DNA from 3 places in the Vibrio sp. 1580 genome. Region 1 is predicted to be linked to each of the others. Evidence: predicted binding sites of a transcription regulator. Region 1 holds the regulator's gene; each other region holds the start of a gene.
What was found. The regulator PurR, encoded in region 1, represses purine synthesis genes. The targets are predictions, from matches to a motif close to TNANGNAAACGTTTNCNTNA.
Positions count from the first base shown of each region.

Region 1 (7,931 bases):
TTCTTCAGCTTTCATCTTTTGTGCAGTGTCAAAAAGCCACACATAAGGATCGGTATCATCACCAAACGGCAGTTCTCCTTTTAAGCCGAAAATACCTTCTCCACGAACTTCACAGTAAATTTGTTCCACTTTAAGCAGCTCACATACAATGTGTGCTTCTGCTGGGTTTTTAGCGATAAATATTTTCATCAAAATACCCACTTCACCAATTACGAGTTTTGCTGACTTGGTGTCGGCCTTACTTTATTCATAACCCATTTAGTGATGATTGGAAATAGTCCCAATAGCGCAAAAGACGCTAATACTGCGGGTGAAACAATGCCCGATAGGCTTTCAATTGTTGCTAATTGAGTACCTGCATTCAGATATACGGCTGTGCCTGGCAGCATACCTATTTGGCTAGTGAGATAAAATCTACCTACAGACATCGGCGTTAAGCCCATCAGTAAGTTGATTAGAAAGAAAGGGAATACAGGGATTAGACGCAAGGAAAATAGATAAAAAGCTCCGTCTTTTTCGACACCTTGATTAATTGCGTTGAGTTTATTTCCGAATTTGTTTTGTACCCAGTCACGCAATAAGTATCGGCTGCTCAAGAAGGCCAGTGTTGCCCCCATAGTGCTAGCGAAAGAAACCAGTAGCAAGCTTGTCCAAAAACCAAATAAGGCTGCACCAAGTAAGGTGACTACTGCCGCTCCTGGGATAGAAAAAGCGGTAATTGCAATGTAGGTAAAAAAGTAAATCGCAGCCGAGAATACAAAATTCTGATCGATGTATGTAGTTAGTGCTTCTTGTTGGGCTTTTGCATTCTCTAAGGTTAAATACTGGCCAAAGTTAATACCTAAAAAGACGATAGCCGCTAGTAGGATGAGACCTAAAATCAGTTTCTTATTCATAATTTTGATTCCAATTTGGGATATATGTAATAAGACAGTAGGAAAACCGAAAAAATTTCACAAAAAAACCGCAGATTAGACTGCGGTTTTACAAGATAGTTTTTAGGCCGACTTTTATTGGAGGCCGTTCATCAACTCATCTCGGCGAGCTTGAGGTACCACACTCCAATGAGTGCCGTTGATAGCACCTTCTAGTGCCCATAGCAACTCAATGTTGACGGTTGCAGAGTGCGTATCTCTTATCGCTTTATAGGCGTTAAGCGCACCTTCCTCTTCAAGCTTCTCTACGGATTCGATGCCGGCTTTTTTTAGCATGCGCTCGGTAGCCAGTCGTAAGTTAGGCAAATCTTTCAAACGGTTAGGCTTTGTACTTGCTTGCTGTTCTTTCTCAAGCTTTGCCTTTTTCAATGATTGATTCGCTACTTCGATTAAGCGTTCGCTTGATTCCCATAAATCGCTGGAAATAGCGTAGTACTTTGTAACGACTGGAAAGCCACGTTTTTTATAAACGTAAGGCTTTAGCCCTTGTTTCTCGAAGTCAGATGAAGTTTTTTGGTCTGCTCTGATATGAAGCTGATTGTTTACCACTAGTGCAAACATTGTTTCATCAGCGAATAGTCCGAAGCCACCAAACATTGAGCGCGACTTGATATTACCAAGTGCCTCAAACAGCTTCATAGAGTCTTTGAGTATCGGTTTATCCATGTTTTGTTATCTCGGTGTAATTAATATTACGCCACCAAAAGTCAGGTCCGAGAGAGTAGCAAACATGCGTAAAAACAATGTCATTACAGAGTAAAGTCATTGCTTACACACTTGCCATCGGTAACCCCGCTACCTTCCATATCGTAATATGGTTCAGGCCGGAGGCTTTGCGTCCCACTCTTTCGAATGGTTTGCCCTGTGCGTGACACAATGAGCATACTTCTTATATTGAATTAACATCACGGTTTAGCGTTAAAAGTGTGATTTCGGTTCAATAAAAATGATAGATTGAATGCTCTATTTTGCATATGGAAAGGTGCAAATTGGCCTTTGAAAAGGAGTTCTTAATATATATTACATTTATATAAAACAGGGAGTTAACGTTAGTCAATTGTTATTAGAGTGGTGTGAAGTATTAGAGAATGCTTAATTTTTCCAAAAAAATAAGCGCCCCTGTAGAGCGCTTATTTAACACGGTTAAATACAGTGAAATTTAGTTCATTTTTTTCACAGTATTTCGAATAACAAGCTCAGGTTGCATTTCGAAAATTCGTTTTTCGTGTTCTTTATCTTTGATACGCTCAAGTAGAATTTCGAATGCATTTTTACCAACACGACGTTTAGGTTGGTGGATAGTCGTTAGCGGTGGAGAGAAGTATTCCGCAAGCTCGATGTTGTCGTAGCCGATCACTGAAATATCTTCAGGAATTTTGATCCCGTTTTGTTGCAAGCGGCTCATTAGGCCTAGAGCCATTGTGTCGTTAAAACAGAATACCGCCGTCGGGCGCTTGTCCATTGCGGTAATTTTATCTGCAACTAATACGGCCGTATCACATTCAAAGTTACCTTCAAGGATCCAGTCTTCATTTACAGCTAGGTTTGCTTCGCTCATTGCGCGACGGAAACCTGCAATGCGCTCTTGGCAAGCAAGCTTTTCAAAATGACCGCTTAGACAAGCGATATCCGTATGACCATTGTCAATCAGATGTTTGGTTGCAATGTAGCCACCTTCTTCTGAGTTATCCATGATCTTGTCTGCTTGTGAGCTCTCTGGGCCCCAATCCATGACCACTTTAGGAATGTCCGCATGACGGTCAAGCATCTCTTTTAGTTCTTCGGTTAAGTCAGAACACATCACTAGGATGCCATCAACGCGCTTTTCAGCCAGCATACGAATGTAATCGCGTTGTTTTTCGTAAATCCCGCCTGTGTTACATAAAATCAGAGTATAGCCTTGGCGGTAACAGTAGCTCTCAACGCCATCAATCACTTCTGAGAAAAATAGGTTAGTTGATTGAGTTACTAACATGCCAATCGTACGAGTTGAGTTGCATTTTAGGCTGCGTGCAACGGCACTTGGCGCGTAATTTAGCTCGTCAACGGCTTTCATTACTTTTTCTTGCGTTGCTTCTGCAACGAAACGCGTTTTATTGATAACGTGCGAAACTGTCGTAGTGGAAACGCCGGCTAAGCGAGCAACGTCTTTTATCGTGGCCATAAATGGTGTCCTGTATCGAGCTACTGAAATATGTCGTATTGGATGTACCTGATGCTCTAATGGTTTCACACCTAGCAATATAAAATTGGCGCTAAGTGTCTCGGCAGCGGTTGATCCAAGTGCGACAAAAGGGTACGTAGCAGCATCGGTCGATGAATTTTATCTTTTTTCTATCTGATGAGAAATTGCCATCAACCTGTTAAGAAAACACAAAAACCGCTATATTTCAGCGGTTTACATATAAATCATATTTAATCGTTTGCGCTCACATTTTAGCCCTATGTGGACTGACTAGCAATGTTTTCAGCAAGAGATTTGTGTATTTGAAGTCACATTTTGACTGCTAAATAACCAAGCGTCTTTGCGCTAAGTTAAGGCAAACGAATATTATACCCAAGTTACTTACAATTGGTCACTTTCAGGCATACAGGAAGCCCGATAGGCAGGCTCCCTAAAAATAGGCGGCAATTATTCACCAAGAAGGTAGGCGCTGTCTAGTTTACAAAATGCAACTAATAGTTTCGCGACACTCGAGTAAAATCCAAATTCGTCGAATTTTTTACATTTGTCTGAAAACTGAGGTAACCAAGACATCAATTGTTGCTGGATAAAGTCGTTTTGTTTAACGAAGGCTTCTTCCATGTGTTTTTCTTGTTCAAGCTCGTTTGAGCGGATAATCATGTTCCCGAGAAAGTCGAGCTCAACGGCTAAGTGATCCGCAGGTTCCTTTAGGTTTTCGTCTACTTGAACGCCAAATTCAGCCATCAACTTTTCCATTTCCTCAGCTGGCTTGTCATTCAGTAAACCTGATTCACCAATGTACATGGATGCGTAAGGAAGAGCGCCGTATTTTTCTGTCTTCAAAAACAGTTCACAAAAGTCAGCTGCAAGCTCTAGTTGTGCATCTTCACGATCTTGTAACCGATTCAATGCATCAACTAGGCTATCAACAGCTGGTTTCAGCGACTCATTTTCACCTAAACCTGCGAGAAAACTGCGAATTTCAACACTGTGATAGGCTTCCAATTCTTTCTCTGTTAGTTCTTTTGCGAACAAGCTCGAAAACCACCAGTAAATTTCAGCGCGTTTTTCATTAAAAGCTTTCACTTCTTGCATTTTGGGCTCCTGAATGATGCTTCAAGTCATGCATCACAAAGTCAATTAGGGATATCCCCTAAGTGTAATCAATTAAAATGAATAGCAGTAACTATAATTGTTATGTTTTATGGTCAAAAATGACCGTTTATTAATAGCAATGGGTAAGCTTGTTTTGAATCAATAAAAACGCTAAATCTTGCGTTTTAATGTATCTATGACTAGAAATGTTACTAGTTATGAATAGAATACGTCTTGGATAATAAGAAGACAGAAAAGTGGTGTAAATGAGCTATCACGTATTAGTCGTAGAAGATGATGTTGTAACTCGTAGTAAGCTTGCGGGATATTTCCAAAATGAGGGCTACCAAGTCAGCGAAGCAGAGAGTGGCGCAGAAATGCGTGAAGTTTTGCAAGCGGGCGATGTAGACCTGATCATGCTGGATATTAACCTGCCTGGTGAAGACGGCCTGATGCTTACTCGTGAGTTACGTAGCCAATCGGATATTGGTATCATATTAGTAACAGGACGCACGGATAGCATTGATAAAATCGTAGGCCTAGAAATGGGTGCTGACGATTATGTGACAAAACCTTTTGAACTGAGAGAGCTGTTAGTTCGCGTGAAAAACTTGCTGTGGCGTATTTCAGCAGCGCGCAGTGGCAGCTCGAAAGCGAATGAAACCAGTGAAGAGCACATTGTGCGCTTTGGGGAGTGGACATTCGACATTCAACGTCGCGCACTTAGCCGCAACGGTGAGCCAGTAAAACTAACTAAAGCAGAGTATGAACTTTTGGTGGCATTATCGTCTTACCCTAACCAGGTGTTAAGTCGTGAGCGTATTTTGAACATGATCAGCCATCGAGTGGATGCGCCGAATGACCGCACCATTGATGTTCTTATTCGACGTATGCGCGCAAAAATGGAGTTCGATCCTAAGAACCCACAGATTTTTGTAACGGTGCACGGCGAAGGCTATATGTTTGCTGGTGACTAGTTGGAACATAACTCAATCGTAAAAAGAAAAGGAGAGCTTCGGCTCTCCTTTTTTGTGGCTTCAAGATAATACTAGTTTGCTTCAACCATTGGTGTTTGGCCGACAGTATCACGCAACCTTTGCCAAATACTGCCCAAGTACTCATGCCAATAAAGCTCTGTTTGTTCTAAGTAACGCGCTTTAGGTGAGTATTTATCCCAAGGTTGACTTATCTCGCTAATAGCTAAGAAGTTGGTCGGGGCTGGGATTGGTTTAATGCCTGCTGCGTTGAACTCATACAATGCACGGCTCATGTGACTCGCAGAAGTGACTAACACAATCTCCTTTTGTTGAACGAATGCAGCCGCTTGACGCGCCTCTTCCCACGTATCTTTCGCATCTTCTAATAAAATGATATCGGATTTCGCGACTCCCAACGCAAGGGCAACGTTCGCCATCATTCGCGCGTGGCTAATTTCAGATCCGCCAGCATAGCCGGATAAGATTAATTTCGCGCCTGGATACATTCTTAAAATACGAATGCCCTCAGTTAAGCGCATTAATGCTGCACGGCTTAACTGCGAGGTGGGTGGAATTTCGTCATCGATAACATGACCATTCCCTAAAACCATCACGTAGTCGATGGTGCCAGAAACTGGCAAAAAGGCTTTATGCTCTCGCTCTAACGGCATAAGAAGCTTGGTTGAAACAGGTTGGAAGGCAACAAGAAAAATGCCAACAAAAGAGAATAGAACAACGAAGCAGCCAGTTTTACGTTTTGTAGTAAAACTAATGAGAGCAAGACCCAACAAGCCTATCAGCAGCAATGCCGGAAGGGGCATAAGCATGGCTGACACTACTTTTTTCAGCTCAAACATACATAAATAGTCCGAAAAAACATCAATTGATAATAAAAATGAGGGTATCCCTCTTTATTCCTGCTTTCCTTGTGCCAGAATAGCGGCACAATCCGTTATGATAACTCAGCAGAAGTGACAGAAGACCGCAATTTCGACGATATCGCCCACAAATTTGCAAAAAATATTTACGGCTCCGATAAAGGGGAGATCCGCCAAATCATTGTGTGGGAAGATTTTCTACAGATTCTAAGTGAATTAGATGCTGACCAGCAACCCCTAGAAGTGTTAGACGCTGGTGGTGGTTTGGCACAAATGTCGCAAAAGCTTGCTAAGCTCGGACATCGAATCGCTTTATGTGATCTATCTTCGGAAATGCTGCAGTTGGCTAAGCAGGATATTGAAAAAAACGGTTTGCTTGAGCAGTATCGCCTGATTCATTCGCCTGTCCAATCCATCGGTGAACATATGGATGGACAGGTCGATCTGGTTATGTTCCACGCTGTGATGGAGTGGCTGGTTGATCCTAAGGCCGCACTTGAAACAGTTCTTGAACAAGTAAAACCGGGAGGTATCGCATCAGTCATGTTCTACAACCACCACGGTTTAGTCTATAAAAACGTGGTTTGTGGCAACATTCCTCATATATTAGACGGCATGCCTCACCGAAAAAGATTTAAACTACAGCCGCAAAAAGGCTTAAAACCTGAAGAAGTCTACCAGTGGATAGAAAATTCAGGTTTTAATATTTGTGGCAAATCTGGTATTCGCTCATTTAGTGATTACATAGGCAATATGGAATACATGGGTGATTACGAGTTTGAAGATGTGTTGGCGCTAGAAAAACAACTTTGTCGACAAGAGCCATACCTCTCATTAGGCCGCTACATTCATGTGTGGGCTAAAAAGAACGATAAACAGGAATAACAATGAGTGAGATGACTCTCAATGCTGCAGAGCAACCAATCGATGAGCTGGTTGGCTGGGTTAAGCAGCACGATTTCTCGTTGAACCTGACCACAGAGCGATTGGCATTTTTGATAGCCATTGCCGTACTGAGTAATGAAAGGTTCGATGAAGAACTGGGTGAAGGTGAACTGCATGATGCATTTGCCATCGTCACTCGACTATTTGATGAGACCGGCGAAGCCTCCGCTTTTCGTGCGAACAATGCGATCAACGAGATGGTTAAGCAGCGTCTTATGAGCCGTTTTGTCAGTGAAATTACTGACGGAGCGAGCATTTACCGCTTGTCGCCATTAGCGATAGGAATAACCGACTACTACGTGCGTCATCGTGAGTTCTCAAAACTGCGTCTATCTATCCAGCTATCCATGGTAGCGGATGAAATGGCGAAAGCGATTGAGGCAGCACAAAAAGGTGGCACACCGGGTCACTGGAAGAAAAACGTATACGGTGTTTTAAAATATTCTGTAGGCGAAATCTTCGATCAAATTGACCTCAACCAACGTGTTATGGATGAGCAGCAACAGTCAGTGAAACAACAGATTGCTGACCTGCTTAACAAAGACTGGCGCGAAGCGATCAACAACTGTGAAGCACTTCTGTCAGAAACATCAAGCACGTTGCGTGAACTTCAAGATACGCTGCAAGCCGCCAGTGATGAACTGCAAACTCAGATCCTCGATATTCAAGAAATTGTTTACGGTGACCCTGAGCTGGAGTTTATCGAAGAAGCCTTGTTTGGTCTGCAAATGAAGCTGGACCGAATCACAAGCTGGGGCCAGCAAGCGATCGACCTTTGGATTGGTTACGACCGACACGTGCACAAGTTTATTCGTACTGCAATCGATATGGATAAGAATCGTGCGTTTAGCTCGCGTCTGCGTCAATCTGTCAAAGATTACTTCGATGCGCCTTGGTATCTGACTTATGCAGATGC
Region 1 covers NZ_JAWOVT010000007.1:228,301-236,231, reverse strand. The annotation lists gene R7093_RS13645 (DUF2007 domain-containing protein) at 1-189, opposite strand, end outside; gene R7093_RS13640 (TVP38/TMEM64 family protein) at 210-896, opposite strand; gene R7093_RS13635 (TfoX/Sxy family DNA transformation protein) at 1,011-1,601, opposite strand; cyclic di-GMP riboswitch class I at 1,718-1,807, opposite strand; gene purR (HTH-type transcriptional repressor PurR) at 2,095-3,099, opposite strand; gene torD (molecular chaperone TorD) at 3,568-4,215, opposite strand; gene torR (two-component system response regulator TorR) at 4,482-5,192, shown strand; gene elyC (envelope biogenesis factor ElyC) at 5,264-6,049, opposite strand; gene cmoM (tRNA uridine 5-oxyacetic acid(34) methyltransferase CmoM) at 6,164-6,955, shown strand; gene mukF (chromosome partition protein MukF) at 6,958-7,931, shown strand, end outside.

Region 2 (7,931 bases), on a different contig from region 1:
AATGGTAATAGGTTTGGCATAACGAACGCCTATGACTTCAAGCTCTTCATTTGGCGCTGTCTCGGCATATGAATAAAGAGGGAAGAGCAAAGCCAGTGAAATGAGATTTACTTTGAGTGGATGACTTTTTAATCGTTTCATATTGATGATTTATAGTGTTTTTATGAAGCTCGGATTATAAGAACATTATTACGATTAATAAATGATAATGAGATTAATTATCAAATGTGTTTTTGCGACGGATTGTAAAGTTTTTTATCCATTCGTGGAAACTACGATAAGTATCGTTAGCGTACATAAAACAAAAAGCCCAGCATCATGGACGCTGAGCTTATTGGCTTTAAACAAGATAGTGCGAGCACTGTTGCTCCTTTTGAGCTAATCAGGCGCCTACTTGGTAGGAATTACTGAGTTTCTAACGGTATCTGTCCGGTGGTCAGCGGCTCGGCATCGAATTCAGTGAGGCCTTCAATATAGCTTTCGACTGCTTGTTCTAAAGCATTATCACCTTGGTTAAAATAGGCAAGGTGGAAAATTGCATCGCCTTCGTTCACCAATGGTAATGTTTGTTGACCGATAACCAAACCACGCTTCGGGGCTTTTAGTTCTATCTCGTCATGACCAAGAGGAGAGCTAATATAAGCGAGCGTTTCACCCTGTTCTACTTTGTCTCCCAGATTAACGACAGTACGCAAAATGCCGTTACCTGACGCGCGAACCCAGCTGGTGGACTTCGCTATGATAGGCTCAGGCAGCTTTTTCCTGCTCGCTCGCAACATACCAATGGCTTGCATTACGCGCCGAACCCCGAGTACACCAGCGCTGATCGAAAGTGGATCAAAACGCAATGCTTCGCCAGCTTCGTAGGTGAGCACTGGAATATCGCATTTTTCTGCTTCACTGCGTAAAGAGCCATCACGCAATGCTGAATCAACAATCACTGGCGTTGCAAATGCTTGAGCAATACGCAGAGTTTCTGAGTTGCTTAAGTTTGCGCGGATCTGTGGCAAGTTCGTGCGATGAATGGCCCCTGTGTGTAGATCCAAAATGTAGTCACAACGCTTGGCAATGTTGTTAAAGAACCCGTGTGCCATACGAGATGCAAGTGCGCCTTTTTCACTGCCAGGAAAGCAACGGTTGAGATCTCGTCGGTCGGGCAAGTAACGAGATTTATGGATGAAACCAAAAACGTTAACGATAGGTACTGCAATGACAGTGCCTTTCAGTTTTTGTGGATCCAGTTGGTTAATGATCTGACGAACGATTTCTACGCCATTAAGCTCATCACCATGGATAGCGGCATTCACCATTAACACTGGTCCTTCTTGTTTCCCATGGATGATTTCCACAGGAATAGATAAAGGCGAATGTGTATATAGCTTCGCTGCTTCAAATTCGATCTCTAATCGTTGTCCTGGTTGTATTTGATGTCCTAAGAGCTCAAATACTTTGCTTTTTTTACTTCTGGCCATAAACCATCTCTGTCAAATGCGTCATCAGCAATGTAACAATTGCTGCAAAATCGCACTAATCATTCTCATTAAGGACACGACAAATTACTTTAATCGTCATGCGTGAAATTTTGGTATGTGTGAAGTTTTTGTTTTCAATATGATCTTTTCTATCAGTTTAATACATAACAAGACATAGAGAAGAGTGCGCAATAATAGCCTTAAAAAATGTGACTGTATTAAAAATAATACTGTTCATGGAGGACAAAAAAACGGACTTTTAACCCTACTTTTTATCCGATAATATCCGCGCCGAATTTGAGGTTTCACACTTTCTAACTAGAGGTTTTGATGAAAAAGGCAATTGCTAAAATTGGTGCATTGACTGCGGTAGCAGTTTCACTTTCAGGTTGCGTAGGTAGTAATGCCGTGACAGGTTATGTTATGGGGTTTAACTTGAAAGCTGTTGACAACCGTTACGCTCGAGGTGGTCTAAATATGCTTTTAGCGCCTGTTTATGGTGTCGCGATCGCAGCGGATTATATCGTGTTTAACTCTCTAGAATTTTGGACGGGTAAGAACCCGTTAAATGGTAAGCCACATATCTTCGATACAAAGGTAGATACTTACATTGATGTCAATCACCAGTTAGATAAGTCGTTAACGACGGCACCAATCGCACCATTAGCGGATAACCGTGTCATTGAGCAGGGGCGAATGCAGCAAATCGATGAGAACACTGTTCAAATGGATATTACTTACAGTAACGGTGAAAAGGCGACACTCATGGGTGTACGCGATGGTGAGTTTGTTACTTACTACATTGATGGTGAAGTTGCTGCACAAACCTCAATGGATGAATTAGCCGCTTACGCGCAAAACCGTGTGTAGTTGGGTTCAACTAAACCAAAAAAAGGGTGCCGTATGGCACCCTTTGTCATTTTTCGTGATTGAATTATGCTTTCTCTGGAATCGCTTCTAAAAGCGCGACCATCTGATCCCAGTACAACTGAACAGTATCAATCTTCACTTTCTCATCTGGAGAGTGAGGGAATTTTATTGTTGGACCGAAAGAAACCATATCCATGTGTGGGTATGGTTCTTTAAATAGGCCACACTCAAGACCAGCATGGATGACCATGATGTTCGGCTTATGACCGTAAATGCCTTCATACATATCACGGAAAATTGCCATGATCTCGGAATCTGCATCTGGCTTCCAGCCAGGGTAAGCGCCTGAGAACTGAATTTGTGCGCCTGCTAGCTCAGTAATCGAGCGCAGCATGCTTTCCACTTGGCTACGGCCAGAGTCAATGAGAGAACGAATCAAGCAAAGCACGGTGACTTTATTTTCTTCTGTGCTGATCACACCAACGTTTAGAGAAGTTTCAACAACGCCTTCCACCTCATCACTCATACGGATTACGCCGTTTGGACAAGCGTTAAGTGCCGCAATGAATCGTTGCTGATCGGCGATTGAAAATACTTGCGCGTCAGTCGTGATCGCTTCATTAAAGGTTACGATACCTGTTTCGATTTTACCCAATTCAGTTTTAAGCAGCTCAGTGTAGTGGTTGAACAGCTCAGCAAGTTTGTCTTGGTTTTCGACAGGAAGCGCGACAGTAACAAACGCTTCGCGAGGGATTGCATTACGTAAGCTACCACCACGGAATTCGACTAAACGTAAATCAAGCTCTTGAGCATGACCGGCAAGGAAACGACCAAGTAATTTGTTGGCATTACCGCGACCTGTGTGAATGTCACAACCTGAGTGACCACCTTTTAGGCCTTTCAGCGTCAGTTGGCGTGTTACAAAACCTGCAGGCGTTGATTCTCGAGAAATATCGAAAGTCATGGTGCCATCAACGCCACCTGCACAACCCATGTAGACTTCGCCTTCTTGCTCAGAGTCTGTATTTAGAAGAATCTCACCCTCTAACCAACCAGCTTCAAGGCCAAATGCGCCAGTCATGCCTGCTTCTTCATCAATCGTCAGCAGAACTTCGAGTGGACCGTGCTTAATATCTTTAGATGCCAATACAGCAAGGCAAGAAGCCATACCAATACCGTTATCTGCACCAAGCGTCGTGCCTTTCGCAGTTACCCATTCGCCATCGATGTAAGGTTGGATTGGATCTTTGGTGAAGTCGTGTTCAGTGTCTTCGTTTTTCTGCGGCACCATGTCGATGTGTGCTTGAAGTACAACAGCCTTCTTATTCTCCATTCCTGGTGTCGCGGGCTTTTTGATGAACACGTTACCGGTTGGATCACGGCGAACGTCAAAGCCTTGCTCTGTTGCCCAGTTGATAATGTACTGTGCTAATGCTTCTTCATGTTTCGATGGATGAGGGATAGAACAAATCTTATCGAAAAACTGCCAAAGTGGAGCAGGTGATAAGGTACTGATCTCAGAATGGAACTCAGACACGGAGGACTCCTTTTGATGTGCTTTGCCAAATATATACCGTAAAAATGTTGTCAAGGTAGCATTAAATGCTAGACGATTTGGCCTTCAAATTGCCGTTAGCATACCACCAGATAAGGAGTACGAGTAGTCGCGATCACAAGGATTTCTCTCAGAACTGTCACAGTTTGTGAATACAATAACAAGCACTATGTGTTCTCTATCATACATTCTGAAAGTGGCTTTATTTTTTAATTCATAAAATTGTAATTTAATTACATATAAACTTTGATAAAGGTCAATTTGTGTATTTTTTGTGATTCCAATCACTAAAATGCTTGTAATTAAATTTCTTGGTGGTATATTTGTAACCAGCTTCTGAGAGAAGAATGAAATGCTCAAAGGATGAGTCCGTTTTATCGCCTCCAAGGAACCGAGAAATCAACGAATGTTTAATTGATTTAAAAGGTGATAGTTATGAAAGGTTTACCAAGTACAATGTTCTGGAATAGCAAGTCTGTTTACACCGGTAACTTTGTATACCCAACAAGCTTTGGCTACTAAGTGAAGTCAACGCATGTGACTCGAACAGTTTGTTCACCCCTATAAATTGGAATTTTTTTTCAGTGATAGTGCTGACATGATTCACCGCCACCCAAATTGGGTGGCGTTTTTTTATCTCTATTTTCTCTTCCTGACTCACTTATTGCCATCAAAGCCTTCTTCTATTCCCCATTCTTCGGTTTTATCGACTTTTCCATCAAATCTGTTAGATACCATGTTTAAAATGGGCCTTTTTCATCTGAAAGTTTAGTACATTGCTCAGTTTTTATTCTCTTTTAGAGAACTGTGTTATCTAGGTTACCTATTGTTTTATAAGAATATATTTCTTTACTTGCTTTGATGGGTTAGAGAATGTGTTTCATATCCAAAGAAAAAAAACGCATTAGAGTGAAGATTCTATCTAGAATTTGCTATTTGATAACTTTATAATTCCCGCCAATCGATTACGCAACCGTTTACTTTTTACCTTTACAGGATTCGATCATGCTCGAGAGGCTTTTTAAACTCAGTGAAAATGGCACAAATGTGCGCACTGAGATCATTGCAGGTGTTACGACCTTCCTAACTATGGCTTACATTATTTTTGTAAACCCAGCGATCCTGTCGGATACCGGTATGGACCGTGGCGCCATTTTTGTCGCAACTTGTCTTGCTGCCGCAATCGGCTGTTTTATCATGGGATTTGTTGCCAATTACCCAATCGCACAGGCACCAGGAATGGGCCTGAACGCATTTTTTACTTACTCTGTTGTATTAGGAATGGGTTATACGTGGCAAGTTGCGTTGGCGGCTGTATTTGTTTCTGGCCTTCTGTTCATTCTTTTAAGCGTATTTAAGATCCGTGAGTGGATTATTAACTCGATCCCGCATTCTCTACGAACAGGTATTTCAGCTGGTATTGGTCTTTTCTTAGCGTTTATCGCATTAAAAAATGCAGGTATCGTCGTTGATAACCCAGCGACATTAGTTTCTATGGGAGAGATCACATCATTGCCATCTGTATTGGCCGCGATTGGCTTCTTTCTTACGATTGCATTGGTTCACCGTGGTGTGAAAGGTGCGGTGATGATCGCTATTCTTGGCGTTACAGCGCTTGGTCTTCTATTTGGTGATGTGCAGTGGGGCGGTATTATGTCAACGCCACCAAGCATTGCGCCAACTTTCATGCAACTGGATTTCTCTGGTTTGTTTGAAGTAGGCATGATTTCCGTCGTATTTGCTTTCCTATTTGTCGATTTATTTGACACCGCAGGTACGCTCGTTGGCGTTTCTCAAAAAGCAGGTCTAACTGATGAGAATGGCAACATCCCTCGTTTAAACAAAGCGTTACTTGCAGACTCAACAGCAACGTCAGTAGGTGCATTACTTGGTACTTCTAACACGACATCTTATATTGAAAGCGTTTCTGGTGTGGCTGCGGGTGGGCGTACTGGTCTAACAGCCGTGGTTGTTGGTGTACTCTTCCTACTTGCTCTATTGTTCTCACCACTTGCGGGTATGATCCCTGCTTATGCAACGTCAGGTGCGCTATTCTATGTGGCGATCTTGATGCTGTCTGGGCTAGTAAGCATTGATTGGCGTGACCTAACTGAAGCGTCCCCAGTTGTTGTGACTTGTTTAGTTATGCCGCTAACATTCTCGATTGCAGAAGGTATCACGTTAGGCTTTATCGCATACGCGGCGATCAAGCTATTCAGCGGTAAGGGCCGTGAAGTGTCGATGAGTGTATGGGTGATGTCAGCCATCTTCATCGTTAAATACCTCGTCGGTTAATTTCTCGAGCAAAAAGCCAGTGTGGATTTATTCACGCTGGCTTTTTCTTTTTTACGTTGTTCACAGAAGACGGTTTTTCTGCGGAATAGGCAGAGAATTTTGATATCACCGTTGGTATTAGCGGTGTGTTTCGGTAGAATAATCGTTTGCGCAGCTTGAAATCCTCGTCTCCAAACATTTTGGAGAAGTTAGTGAGCATTCCGCTTTTGAGTGACTTCGCTAGATTTTGAGGATGCATATTTTCAAATTATTAGGTTATTACAATGAGTAAAAAATTCATTATCACTTGGGATGCAATGCAGACTTACTGCCGTGAACTGGCTGAAAAACAAATGCCAGCTGAGCAATGGAAAGGAATTTGGGCGGTAAGCCGCGGCGGTTTGGTTCCTGGCGCTATTTTGGCTCGTGAACTGGGTATTCGTTACGTTGATACAATCTGTATTTCAAGCTACGACCATGATCATCAGCGCGACATGACGGTACTAAAAGCACCTGAAGGTGATGGCGAAGGTTACCTAATCGTTGAAGACCTAGTAGACAGCGGTGATACAGCGCGCAAACTACGTGAGATGTATCCAAAAGCGAAAATGATCGCTGTGTGTGCGAAACCATCAGGCAAAGAGCTGCTGGATGATTACGTTGTAGATATTGCTCAAGACACTTGGATCGAGCAGCCTTGGGATATGTCAATCCAGTATGCTGAGCCAGTAAACCGCAAGCAAAAATAAGCGCGGTTAAAGAATATTGAGAAATGCCCCTTTATAGGGGCATTTTTTTTATTATGATATTAAATCATGCTAATAGCCTAGGGTTCTTCCTATGTCTGAAGACGTCAGTAAAAATCTTTCCGAAACTTTGTTCGTGAAACATAAGCAAGCAAAAGAAACCTCCGCGCTTACCCAGTACATGCCGACCAGTAAAAAAATACTTGATGAACGAGAAGCGCAAGGTGATCGTGCTTGGTATCGTCATTTGCGTCGCTTGCAATGGGCTTGGCAAGGATTGTCTCCGATCGAAATGGAAGGCGTACTGTCTAAAATTGCTTCATCTTCTCACTCGCGAACCAATGATGATTGGTTAGACACTGTAATGGGTTATCACAGTGGTAACTGGACATTTGAGTGGATCAAGCTTGGTATGGATCATCAGAAGCGAGCAAATGAAATGCAAGGAGAAGAGGCAGCGGATGAACTCTTCACTGCTTCTTTGTGTTTTAGTATTGCAGGCTACCCACATTTAAAAAATGACAATTTGGCATCGCAGGCTCAAGTACTGGCAAACAAAGCGTATTCTGACGGCGCAGAAAAAACTAAGTACACCATCAAGCAAATTGAAGTGCCTTACCAAAATCGCAAAATCATCGCGAACCTCCATTTACCAAGAACGGATAAACAGTTGCCTGTGGTCATGGTGAGCGCTGGTTTGGATACTCTACAAACCGACATGTGGCGTTTGTTCCGTAATCGTCTTGCACCGCGAGATATTGCGATGTTAACCGTAGACATGCCTTCAGTAGGGCATAGCTCTCATTGGCCCTTGACCGAGAATTCAAGTTGCCTACATCAAGCGGTATTGAATGAGCTTTACTCGCTACCTTGGGTTGATCATCACAAAGTGGGGTTAGTTGGGTTTCGTTTTGGTGGTAATGCCATGATCAGACTCTCTTTTGTCGAGCAGGAAAAGATCAAAGCTTGTGTCGCTCTAGGCGCACCCGTACATGATATTTTTACTTCCCCTCA
Region 2 covers NZ_JAWOVT010000009.1:113,736-121,666, reverse strand. The annotation lists gene R7093_RS15800 (TonB-dependent receptor domain-containing protein) at 1-141, opposite strand, end outside; gene R7093_RS15795 (succinylglutamate desuccinylase/aspartoacylase family protein) at 405-1,472, opposite strand; gene R7093_RS15790 (DUF3332 domain-containing protein) at 1,803-2,342, shown strand; gene R7093_RS15785 (aminoacyl-histidine dipeptidase) at 2,407-3,879, opposite strand; gene R7093_RS15780 (NCS2 family permease) at 4,903-6,192, shown strand; gene tet(34) (oxytetracycline resistance phosphoribosyltransferase domain-containing protein Tet(34)) at 6,456-6,920, shown strand; gene frsA (esterase FrsA) at 7,012-7,931, shown strand, end outside.
Region 2: R7093_RS15780 (NCS2 family permease) is a predicted target of PurR. The motif match lies at 4,863-4,882, and genes of this name have one in related genera.

Region 3 (7,931 bases), on a different contig from region 1:
TGCTGCCAGAGCACAAACGTATTTTCGCTTACGCTCGTCAGAACGATAAGCAAACGCTGCTGTGTATCAATAACTACTACGCAGAAGAGGTGGAATGCGTTCTGCCAGAACGTTTTGATATGAGTAAAGCGAAAAACTTGCTATCTAACTATCAAAACTCAGCGAGCGCAGTCGCGTCAAACCATCAAGTGTTACGACCTTACGAAACTCGTATTTTATTGATAGAAGAATAAACTCGGGTGTCATCACCCCCTAAGGTTGATGTTCGAGATGAAGGCTTTGGTGTGCTCCCCAAAGCCTTCTTTTATTGAGATATCCTAGCTTATTTTGTTTCAATCGCTGTTAGCTGCACTTTCTCTTCATTGATTTGTACTTGTTGTACTTTCAGCAGTTCAATTTGTTCAATCAGACCTAAGCTCGGATTAAACCAACGTTCTGCCGAAGTGGCGAACTCCATTGATTCCATATCATCACAGTTTAGGTTGTAGATGTTCTCTTCCATCAGGTATGCCGCTTCAATTTTCTTGCCTGAGATCGAGAACGCTTTACGCACACCAGTCTCTCGGATTTGCTGTTGCCAAACCACTTGGCAAGATGCTGTCATAGGAAGGTTTTGTACCCACTCATGATCTTCAAAACGGTCTAGAAGGTTGTGAACTGCGTAGCCTGTAAGAGTGGTTTGCAGAGACATAGTTTCTTCACCGATGTCAATATTCGGGCTTTTCTCTTTTACGTCGTCACCGTTTAGGCGGAAAATCGGACTGCTGTGCATAAGCATGGCAATAAACTGATGACCAATGAAATAAGCGTCAGTGATTTCATGGAGTGCACCATCTGATCCTGCAAAGTAAAGCGTATTGCTCTCTTCGTCGTCGTTGTACTGCTCGTCTGAATAGTAGAACTGTTCGGCGCCGTAGTTCACCAAGTCATTAACCAACTGGACCATTGCCTCGCTGTTTGGGATTTGTGCCAATGCTGCCAATATTTGCTCGCTATCCATCGCTTGGAAGCTCAGTTTCATGTCGCCCTCTGGTTGGCCATCCAAGCTAAACGAATAGCTCAATTGTGTGTTTGGTATAGGAGCGAAAATGGAGTTGTGAATCGAGACGTCGAAACTTTCTTGAGGCACTTTGTTTGGATTCGCACTGCCAGAAGACGAACCTCCGCCACAGCCGTAAAGAGCCAGAGTTGCTGCTGCGATAAGCGTCATTTTGTTTAGCATGGTTTACATTCCTGATTGATAAGGCCGCTTCATGTTGGGCCGTTGCTTGAATGCGAGCATGCTAAGTTCAGTGAGAGAAAAAGGGCAAAAAACAAAAGATAACAGGGGTTAATGAAAGCTTAATTTTATATTTAGGTCTTTGTTTTATTTGGGGTTATTTCGTTGGCTACGTTAGTGCAATACTCGTTAATGAGCGCTTTCCATCGGCTTATGATTTCTTGATCGGTCACACTAACACGCAACGTTTTCCACGGTTGGAGGCAAGTCTCTTTTGATTCAGATTGAGAAAGACGCTCAAACAAGGTTTCGGAAGGTAAAACGCGCAGCAGCGCCACCAGTGATTCCATGTAGTTGAGACGGAACTGTTCAAGTTTGTTCTGCTTATAAGCAATGTGAGACACAAAGGTATAAATCAGTGCGTTTTGGATACGTGAGTCGCCATCTGGTGTCGTTAACAGAGCTTTTGCCCTGTCTAAGTTACCTAATTTGAAATGCAATAGACCTAACCAAAGGCTCAGCTCATCTGGCAAAACATCAAACGACGATTGCACTTGAGTTAAATATGCTTCCAGCTTTTGATGTTCGTGCTCGTATAAGGCGAGATGTCTTGCCGTTGTTATAGCCGCAAACTCATCAGATTGTCGGAGAGGTTGGCTAGAAAAGGCATTCTCGAATAACATTTTTTTGTGAATATCCGAAAGCTGCCACGTACTTGCCGAAGGTGCAGGCAGATTGAAGTATTGCGCGACATCCGAGTGCATTTGGAAAATATCCGATTGTAAGTCAGATAAACGCAGTGTGTACTCATTGCGAAACGCTAGCTTGCCCGTCGCAGGATAAATAAGGTTCATCTGCGCTTTCAAGATGTCCTGTTTTGTGCTGTCTTTTAACTCGATATTGAGCTCGTAGTCGCTGGTCTGCATGTTTCGTGCGCCAGGGAAATATGGCGCATGACCGATAGGATCAAGAAAGTAACTGGGAGCATCTTGGTTGGCTATGTCGGTGTATGGATATTCGACCTGTTGTTGCAGCAAGATGGCTTTGACCAGTATGCGGTATTTTCGCGCCTGAGAGCCGATTGAATCGACACGGTTGAGTAGTAGCTCGACTTTGGGAATCAGTAGTTGATGACGTGTTTGTTGTGTTGAGATTTCTTGGCGTTGCCATAACAAGCTTGCGAGCGTCACGCTACAAACTGCAAGTATGGCACACAAGCTATAAGCAAAAATCAGCTTGAAGTTCTTATTACTCGCCACCTGAGTTGGGATAACGCGTCGATGGCTTTTCGCTGGTGGCACCAAACGAATATTGGCAGGGTTAAGAAAGTAGCCTTTGCGGGGGTAAGTGACTAAAAGCTTAGCGGCATCGTATTCGGGTAAGTACTGCTGTAGCAGGGCACGTAAGGTGCTAATGCGGTTCGTTAGCACATTCTTAGAGATGAACTTGCTCTGCCAAATGGTTTCAATAATGGTGTCAGCAGAGAGTGGGTGGCCAACGCTTGTTAACAGCAGTTCTAATAATTCAATGGTGCGAGGTTCAAGATCAATCGCGATAGCATCTTGATGAAGGCTCTGTGTCTTCGGGTTATAGATCAGCTCTCCAATCGCAATACAACTGTGAGTCTGTTTAGCTTGTTGCAGAAAGTCGCGCATACCGTACCGATCTATTTGGAAATCGCGAAGTATTATATAGCGATTGGAGCGCGAAATCTTATAAATCGCGCTTCAATCATTATCAAAAATTTATGAACCGTAGGTCACGGAATAGCGGTGCGGTTTGTGGTTCATCGCTAACACGACATTGAGTGCAAACGCCCCCAAAATTGAAAGGCCAATCACCTCTGGTGTGACAAAGAAGAATGAAGCTAACAGGATACATGCATCGATTGCCATTTGGCTTTTGCCAACTGAAATGCCAAATTTGTCTTGGATAAACAAACACAGCACGTTAAAGCCACCTAAGCTGGAGCGATGTCTGAATAGGATCAGCATACCGAGCCCCATTAAAAGCCCGCCTGCGACGGCGCAATAAACTTCATTTACCGATTCGAGCGAGATTAGCAAATAAAGATGATCGGCAAAGATAGAAACCAACGCGCCAGAAATGGCACTATTAATGGCGAAATGACGGCCGAAGCGTTTCCATGCTAGTAAGTAAAAAGGACTGTTTGCTAAAAAGTACAGCACACCAAAGGTAAAAGGTGTAAATTGGCTAATAAGCAGAGCCAATCCAGTCGTGCCTCCCGTTAGAAGGTTCGCGGATTGGAGAAAGAAAACGCCTTGAGCTACTAAAAAGGTACCCGTGAGAATCGCTATCCAGTCTTCTTTTAATGAGTGTTTTTCCATCAATGTTGCAGTCATTAGTGATAAATAAGGCGTGCATAGTAGTAAAAAGATGATCTTTTCGGTAGCTAGAGGGTAAAATTTACGGTAAACCTATGTAATTGCTGTTTTACAGGGTGTAAAGCACAAATTTGACAGGCAATAGATTGTCGTTATGCGATTGCAATGCTGGCATGATAAACATTGCTTGTCATCATGAAAAAACTGCATGAGAAAAATTGTAAATTTCTCTTTATGACCTAAATCAAATTATGTAGAATGCGCGCCATTAGGGTGACGAAAACGTTTGCGTCGGGTCATTCAACAGTTTTTTTGCAACTTTCAGTACTAATCTGAGTCAGGAGATACAGATGCTTAAGCGTGATATGAACATCGCAGATTACGATGCGGAACTGTTCGCAGCTATCCAGGAAGAAACTCTTCGCCAGGAAGAACACATTGAACTTATCGCTTCTGAAAACTACACAAGCCCACGTGTAATGGAAGCGCAAGGTTCTCAGCTAACGAACAAATACGCTGAAGGCTACCCAGGTAAGCGTTACTACGGCGGTTGTGAGTACGTAGATAAAGCTGAAGCACTAGCAATTGAGCGTGCATGCCAACTATTTGGTTGTGAGTACGCTAACGTACAGCCTCACTCAGGTTCTCAAGCAAACAGCGCAGTTTACATGGCGCTTCTTAACCCAGGCGATACAGTACTAGGTATGAGCCTAGCGCACGGTGGTCACCTGACTCACGGTTCTCCAGTAAACTTCTCTGGTAAGCATTACAACGTTATCCCTTACGGTATCGATGAAGCGGGTCAAATCAATTACGACGAGATGGAACAGCTAGCGCTTGAGCACAAACCTAAGATGATCATCGGTGGTTTCTCTGCTTACTCGCAAATCGTTGATTGGAAACGCATGCGTGAAATCGCTGACAAAGCAGGTGCTTACTTATTTGTTGATATGGCGCACGTAGCTGGTCTTATCGCTGCCGGTGAATACCCAACACCAGTACCGCATGCTCACGTGGTAACAACAACGACGCACAAAACACTAGCAGGTCCTCGCGGTGGTCTTATCTTGTCAAATGCTGGCGAAGATATGTACAAGAAATTGAACTCAGCAGTGTTCCCTGGTGGTCAAGGTGGCCCTCTAATGCACGTTATCGCTGGTAAAGCAGTAGCGTTCAAAGAAGCGATGGAGCCAGAGTTCAAAGCTTATCAAGCTCGCGTAGTGAAAAACGCAAAAGCAATGGTTGGTCAGTTCCAAGAGCGTGGCTACAAAATCGTATCTAACGGTACAGAAAACCACTTGTTCCTTGTTGACCTAATCGACAAAGATATCACTGGTAAAGACGCAGACGCGGCACTAGGTGCAGCAAACATCACTGTAAACAAGAACTCAGTACCAAATGACCCACGCAGCCCATTCGTAACGTCTGGTATTCGTGTAGGTACGCCAGCGATCACTCGCCGTGGCTTCACTGAAGAAGATGCAAAAGAGCTAGCAAACTGGATGTGTGACGTTCTAGATAACATCGGCAACGAAGAAGTTATCGAAGCGACTAAAAAGAAAGTGCTAGAAATTTGTAAGCGTCTACCGGTTTATGCCTAACTGTTCTTCATAGAATGAGTCGATTTCGGTGTCGAACATACTCATTTGCTCGCGCAAACTCCGTGTGTTCTTCTAGAACTCGACTCATCTATTTTGAACATTGATATACTAAAGGCCCTCATTTGAGGGCCTTTTTGTTTGTCTGGCGTTTGGAATGAGATATAGCGAGAGTGTGTGATAAGGGGATGGCTACCAACACTGTCCCTTTTCAATATATCCAAACCACGTCATTCCGACGAGCCTAGGCGAGATCAGGAATCTTGTTGAGGCACACTCTTTTACTCAGAGTTTCCCTAAAAATCATCAGTATTCTGAAAACAGATTCTGAATCACGCTCGTTCCTCGCTGTTCAGAATGACGGTGGTAGAATGGCTTTTTATCATCATTTGCCAGATACAAAAAAGGTTGGCACTGAGCCAACCTTTTCTCTTCAAAACAAGCTTTTCAAAACAAGCGAGAGCTTATTTAATCTCGATACCTTGAGCTTGCATATCGGCATGGTAAGAAGAGCGCACAAATGGACCACACGCTGCATGCGTGAAGCCAAGTTCTAGTGCAACTTCTTTTAGCTCGTCAAACTCTGATGGTGGAACGTAACGTTCTACTGGCAAGTGGTGACGGCTTGGCGCTAAATACTGGCCTAGAGTCAGCATCGTTACGCCGTGTGCGCGTAGATCTTTCAGTACTTCGATGATTTCTTCTTTGGTTTCACCAAGACCCATCATCAAACCAGACTTGGTCGGTACATCGGGATGCTGCTCTTTGAACTTCTTAAGAAGCTCAAGTGACCATTTATAGTTCGCACCTGGGCGAGCTTTACGGTAAAGACGTGGCGCGGTTTCTAAGTTGTGGTTGAAGACATCTGGCGGATTGTCTTTCATTAGATCAAGCGCTACATCCATGCGACCACGGAAGTCAGGAACCAGTGTTTCAATCTTAATATGCGGGTTTAACGCACGGATCTCGCGGTTACAATCGGCAAAGTGCTGTGCACCGCCGTCACGCAGATCGTCACGGTCAACAGAAGTGATTACTACGTATTTCAGCTTCATATCGGCAATGGTTTTCGCCAGTTTTTGAGGCTCTTCTGCTTCCGGTGGTAATGGGCGGCCATGAGCAACGTCACAGAAAGGACAACGACGAGTACAAATAGCACCTAAGATCATGAAGGTTGCTGTACCGTGGTTAAAACATTCCGCTAGGTTCGGGCAAGATGCTTCTTCACATACGGAGTGAAGTTTATTCTTACGCATCGCCGCTTTGATGTCTTGAATTCGTTGGCTGTCGGCTGGTAGCTTGATCTTCATCCAATCAGGCTTACGTAGCACTTCTTTCTGCTCTGTAGGCATGTTCTTTACGGGAATCAATGCCATTTTATCGGCGTCACGATATTTAACGCCTTTTTCCATCTGGATTGGTTTGCTCATGCTTTATTACCTTGAGAAGGTGCTTCTGTGCTGAATTCTACTTGCTCATAATCGAGCAAAGTAACGAGTTCTTCTATTAATTGTTTTTCTACGGCTTCTACATTGTCTGGGCCGCCAAATTGGCTGACCTGAACCATTTCCATACCTTCATAACCACAAGGGTTAATACGCAGAAACGGTGTTAAATCCATATTTACGTTCAAGGCTAAACCATGAAACGAGCATCCTTTACGAATGCGTAAACCGAGAGAGCATATTTTCTTACCGGCAACGTAGACACCCGGTGCGTCAGGTCGCGCGGCTGAGTCAATATTGTATGCTTTTAGCGTGTTGATCACGAGGTTCTCGATTGTGGTAACGAGATCTCGTACACCTAATTTTTTGCGGCGTAGGTTGATCAAGAAGTAGGCGACCAACTGACCAGGGCCATGATACGTAACCTGACCTCCGCGATCACTTTGTACAACAGGAATATCGCCAGTGTTAATCAAGTGCTCAGCTTTACCTGCCTGTCCTTGCGTAAATACTGGGTTATGTTCTACCAACCAGACTTCATCACGGGTTTCTTCTGTGCGTTGGTCGGTGAACTCATGCATCGCCTTCCATACAGGCTCATAGTCTTGGCGGCCAAGTCGTTTTACAACAAGTTGGTGTTGCATGGGAATTCCTGTTGCTAATATATAAAGTTTTTGGATTATAAACCGGATAACCCTGATGCTCTACCGCTGCGTAACAGATTTTTAACTGAAAGTGATGTAAAGCCTCGTTATCTATTTGATAAATAAAAAGAAAGCAGCCAAGGCTGCTTTCAAAAAAAATTTAATCTATCAAAAAATTATAGAACCATGCGTACGATGTCAATTTCACCTAACTCTTTGTACAGTGTCTCGACCTGCTCGATAGAGGTTGCAGTAATGTTGATTGACACAGAGTGGTAGTTGCCCTTAGCACTTGGTTTAACGGTCGGGCTGTAGTCACCTGGAGCATGGCGCTGAATAACTTCAAGAACAAGCTCTGGAAGTTCAGGCTTTGCATGACCCATTACCTTGTAAGTAAATGAACAAGGGAACTCAAGCAGGTCTTTTAATTTTGCATCAGAGTTGATGGTTAGCATATCGATAACTCCAGTAGATATTCGTTGCGGTGCGAAATAGTACAGTCAAATTAGGGGGAACTCAAGACGAGGAGCTCAAACTTAAAAAGCCGCCCATTCAGGCGGCTTTGCGAATAAGTTTGCTACTCTAACGTTCTTTTTAGAAGAAGCTCTTGAATAACAATACGATGTAATCCCACATGCGGCTAAATAGACTACCTTGCTCTACGGTTTCTAGTGCCATTA
Region 3 covers NZ_JAWOVT010000009.1:68,973-76,903, reverse strand. The annotation lists gene treC (alpha,alpha-phosphotrehalase) at 1-233, shown strand, start outside; gene R7093_RS15590 (hypothetical protein) at 323-1,222, opposite strand; gene R7093_RS15585 (transcriptional regulator) at 1,354-2,874, opposite strand; gene R7093_RS15580 (YitT family protein) at 2,965-3,567, opposite strand; gene glyA (serine hydroxymethyltransferase) at 3,915-5,165, shown strand; gene lipA (lipoyl synthase) at 5,627-6,592, opposite strand; gene lipB (lipoyl(octanoyl) transferase LipB) at 6,589-7,251, opposite strand; gene ybeD (DUF493 family protein YbeD) at 7,428-7,706, opposite strand; gene R7093_RS15555 (serine hydrolase) at 7,846-7,931, opposite strand, start outside.
Region 3: glyA (serine hydroxymethyltransferase) is a predicted target of PurR. The motif match lies at 3,839-3,858, and genes of this name have one in related genera.